2 regions of the Absiella sp. AM09-50 genome follow, and region 2 is predicted to be linked to the other one. Evidence: riboswitches for the same ligand, from Rfam matches in the RefSeq annotation. Region 2 holds a riboswitch; the other holds the start of a gene.

Region 1 (2,411 bases), on a different contig from region 2:
TGATCGTCATACTGCCTATCTTGTTGGAAAACGTCACGATGATTATCCAATCATTTTAAAAATTAACGCAAAAGAAGCATTTGATGATGGAATTGTTTTTTATGATGCTAATGATACTACTTGGTTATGTGAAGCACTTCCAAAACAATATATTGATAACTTATAAAAAACCCAGAGCTTAACACGATTATACTAAGCTCTGGATTTTTTTAATCATAAGGTATTACTTCTACACTTTCTGTTTCAAAATCTACAAAAGTTTGAAATGCATTACGATGCTCATCCTCATCCCAAATTTCTACAAACTTTGGGGTCACTTCGATAATAATTTCACTATCTTCATGACTATATGCATTATAACTTTGCCAAAGATATTTTTTATACAGCGTTTCAAATTTGTGATCAGGCTCATCAACAACAAGCCCTTTATTTTCTGCAATACCTTCTACCTGTACACCTCCAACACAAAGTGCAACTCTTGGATTTTCGAATAACTGTTGGGTTTTCCTAAAGTTTTTATCTGTCTTAAAATAAATTTTATCATCATAAATCAAGCAGCTAACATTTCTAACCATCACATAATCATTTACACTGGATGCCAATGCCATAATCTTATAATCTCCTAATTTTTTAAATAATAAGTCTTTTCCTTCTTCGAATGTCATTTTCTTTTCCTCCTATCGTTTATACGCGAATCGATGAATCATAGGACTAATTTTTTTATATACAAGAAACGTAATTAATCCATTCACTCCTGTTTTAATCAAGTTGAACGGGATAATGCCTAACAACACCACTCCTTCAATTGAATTTACTGCTGGATTCACTTCTTTACACATAGCTAAAATATTACTCATATCCATTTGATAAAGTGAAACATAAAATGGAATAATCAGATATAGATTTGTAATTACTGCTGTTACAGTACAAATAACTATACCTAATAACATTCCAATAGCAGCACCATTTCTGGTTTTGTGTTTTAAATAATATGCACTTGCCGGAAGTATCAAGGCACAGCTTAATAGAAAGCTTTGTATTTCTCCAGTAAACATACTATTTGTACCATTGATAATTAGCTGAATCAATACTCTGACAATAATAATTGCAAGTGCGTTCCATGGCCCTAGGGCAAATCCTCCAATCAATTCAGGAATCAGTGCAAAATCAAAGCTCAGAAACGGTGGCAACAATGGTATCGGAAATCGAAATACCATTAAAATGGCACCTAATGCTGCTAATATTCCTATAAGAGCAAGATTTTTTGTCGTCATGTTTTTCAAACACAACACCTCCATTTCAAAAAAAAAACTGGAAACGAAAAAAAAACTTCGCCTCCAGGTGTACACAGAAAATGTCTTTTCTCATCCGGACTATTACCGTCGGTTCTGGAATCACACCAGATCAGCCGCGAATTTTGCGGGTCATGGACTTTACCATCGGTAGGGACTTACACCCCGCCACAAAGACTTTGATTCAATTTTGAAACAGTTTGTGTCTGACACATATCTGCTTGTTTTTTATTATAGTCCTATTTTTGATAATGAGCAAGCTTAATCTAAAAAAGAATGCTGTTTCCAACATTCTTTAATCTAAAATTTTAATGCTATTTATCACAGGCTGTTGTGATGCTTCAACTAATCCATTGTTATCAATTGCTTTTACTTTCTCAAGCTTATCTAATACATCCAGCCCTTTTGTGACTTTTCCAAATGCAGCATATTGCCCATCCAAATGAGAAGCCTTTTCATACATAATGAAGAATTGTGAACTGGCACTATTATAATCTTGCGAACGAGCCATTGATATAACGCCACGCTCATGTTTTATATTGTTTTCCACACCATTTGCACTAAATTCACCTTTGATTGTATGTTTAGATCCTCCAGTACCATTACCATTAGGATCCCCACCCTGAATCATAAAATCCTCAATATTACGATGGAATGTCAAGCCATCATAAAAACCGTCTTTTGCTAATTCCACGAAATTAGTAACAGTAATTGGCGCTGTATCTGCATCCAATTCTAATTCTATTGTCCCATAATCTTTCACATCAATAACTGCGTGATGCTTACCTTTTAATAAATTTTCTGAAACTTGCTCTGTAGGTTTAGGTGTTTCTTTTGTCCCACACGCACTTATCGTTAACATAAAACAAATCATCATACAAACAGATATAACCTTTCTCATTCTTTCACCGCCTTACAATTCATCTCCGCCATATATAAGTCTAAAATTTGGTTCATTTCATCAAATGTTTCCATTTTCGTTAATGCATCTTTTAATTTATGAGAACCAGGCAATCCTTTCACATACCATGCCGCATGTCCTCTCATTTCACGCATTCCTACATACTCACCTTTCAGATTGCATAATCGTTTTGCATGTAATCTTGCCATCATAAATTT
Region 2 (2,411 bases):
GTGTCTTACGATCTTTCCAACGCTTCTTCAGGCTTTTCCAGCGAGAAGTTATTGGATATACCATACGAAGATATTTTGTGTTTTCTGCAGAACGTTTATAAACGTTGCGGCTAAACATGCGAAAATAACTTAATACCAGTAACAAAACGGATATCCAGGAAACAAATGGTATGCGAAATAACGTTGCCAGTACCATAATCACAATTGCCAAAATCAGCAAAAAGAAATTCAACTGATCAACACCATAGCGCCCACGCATAAAATTCTGTAACCATTTCATGAATAAAAACTCCCTTCACTTGTGGGATATTATACCACTTTTCACATATATTTTCTAGTAAGCTTTTGATTTCATATTTTTTCACACAATTTGAAAGAAACTTCACATGAACAAAATGATATGGTATGATGAACACAAGGATGGTGATGACATGAATATCTTAATCGTATGCAATAATGGCTGTTCATCAAGTGTTTTAGTCAAACGATTAAATAATGAGCTTATGGCATCAGGTCTATCGAAAAAGCATTATATAGATCATGCCCAATTCATGTTTATGTATCAACAAAAGCAACCATATGATATTATCATGCTTTGCCCACAGACTTATCATGAATGGCTGATGATGAAAAAAGATGATATAAAAGATATACCGATCTATATGATTCCACCAAAGCTCTTCGTGTCTTTTGATATAGAAAAAATGCTGGAAGATGGTGAAGATGCTATTCATCAATTTAAATCTGATCATAAAAATCCAGTCTTTTTTCCAGGAGAAGAAGCTTATATGAAAAATCGTAGATCGGTATCCTATCGAAAATTTAAAGAAAACAAAAAGAACATATGAATTGACAAATTTCTGATTTGTGCTAGTATATACATGACAAAAACTTCAGGGTCGGGTGAAATTCCCAATCGGCGGTAAACCCCGCAAGCCAATATGGCAGGAACCGTGTGAAATTCCGGTGGCGACAGTATAGTCTGGATGGAAGAAGTATGTGTTTTCTTTTTATGTAATCCCTAAAGGTTTTGTTGAAAACCTTTTTTATTTTGTAAAAGATAAAAAAGGCTGGCAAAAAAGGAGGAATTATTATGTCAGCAGGTGTTTCAACAAAAAACAGAAGCAGGATGAGTGTCAACACCATCGCAAAAGTCAGTATCTTAGGAGCTTTGGCCTTTCTGGTCATGCTGTTTGAGATTCCACTTCCATTTGCACCAGCATTTTATAAACTGGGCTTTGACGAAGTAATCGTTTTAATCGGAGGATTTGCTCTAGGACCATGGGCTGCCGTTTGTATTGAAGCGCTTAAAATCGCATTAAATTTATTGTTTAATGGTACCATTACCGCAGGGACAGGAGAATTAAGTAATTTTCTGATTGGTTTAGCTTTCGTATTACCTGCAACCTTTGTTTACCATCAAAACAAGACAAGAAAAAATGCTTGTATCGGATTGATTTATGGCACAATCAGTATGACGATTATGGGAGGATTGATTAATTACTTTATCATTCTACCAGCGTATTCATTTTTCATGAAAATCCCATTAGATGCATTGATTGCGATGGGTACAGCGATTAATCCTAATATCAACGGTTTACTGGCATTTGTACTTTTATCTACAGTCCCATTCAATTTATTAAAGGGTGTGTTGGTATCATTAATTGTCTTTATTTCATATAAAAAGGTATCCCCTGTGATTAAAAAACAATAGGAAGTTCTCAATGAACTTCCTTTTTTCTATATAAAATTAAATGTATGAAGATTTCCATGATCAAGGCTAATAAAATAATCCAGCCAGTCCATGCAAATACGCCTGTCATATCAAAGCTTACTTTACAATAATTCATTTGCCTTCCAATCCCATTTTGTGCCTGAGCGACGATTTCTGCCATGACACCTACTTTAAAGCCAAAGGATATTCCAGTCAGTAAAGAGGCCTTAATGGAGCTGTGAAGCAAAGGAATATAGATTTTACGAATCAAATATGATTTTTTTTCGGGATATATCTTCATCACATTAAGCAAATCCCGATTGATATTACCTAATCCCTCATAAAGATTGGCATACATCATGGGAAATAAGATTAAAAACGTAATGATGGCGGAGCTTTTCTCAGCACCAAACCACAATAAGATAATGATAACATAGGAAATGTTAGGAATACTCCTTGTTAATAGTAATATTGGATAGAATAAATCATGAAATACTCTATGACGATAAGCAAGTGTTGCGCATAACATCGCCATGGTAAATGCAATGATCAATCCTATAAAAACACGTAATAATGTTGTCGCAACCGCAACATAAAAGGACTGTGTTGACAATAATGAGAGCATATATTGTAAAACATCCAAAGGATAAGGCATCAAAAAATCATTATCTGTTCGTGAAGCAAAGATCTGCCATAA

Evidence for each region. Region 2 has a riboswitch for FMN ahead of DW114_RS07090 (ECF transporter S component). Riboswitches for the same ligand answer to the same signal wherever they lie in the genome.
Region 1: it holds a riboswitch for FMN, as region 2 does, so the genes downstream of both, DW114_RS20700 (ECF transporter S component) here and DW114_RS07090 (ECF transporter S component) in region 2, are expected to answer to the same signal.

The regions. Positions count from the first base shown of each region.
Region 1 covers NZ_QVFI01000052.1:4,223-6,633, forward strand. Annotated here, with positions in the region: gene DW114_RS20690 (RNA 2'-phosphotransferase) at 1-166, shown strand, start outside; gene DW114_RS20695 (pyridoxamine 5'-phosphate oxidase family protein) at 210-665, opposite strand; gene DW114_RS20700 (ECF transporter S component) at 678-1,274, opposite strand; FMN riboswitch at 1,353-1,474, opposite strand; gene DW114_RS20705 (peptidylprolyl isomerase) at 1,588-2,193, opposite strand; gene dusB (tRNA dihydrouridine synthase DusB) at 2,190-2,411, opposite strand, start outside.
Region 2 covers NZ_QVFI01000006.1:3,166-5,576, reverse strand. Annotated here, with positions in the region: gene DW114_RS07100 (hypothetical protein) at 1-280, opposite strand, end outside; gene DW114_RS07095 (hypothetical protein) at 387-848, shown strand; FMN riboswitch at 886-1,002, shown strand; gene DW114_RS07090 (ECF transporter S component) at 1,094-1,714, shown strand; gene DW114_RS07085 (ABC transporter permease) at 1,722-2,411, opposite strand, start outside.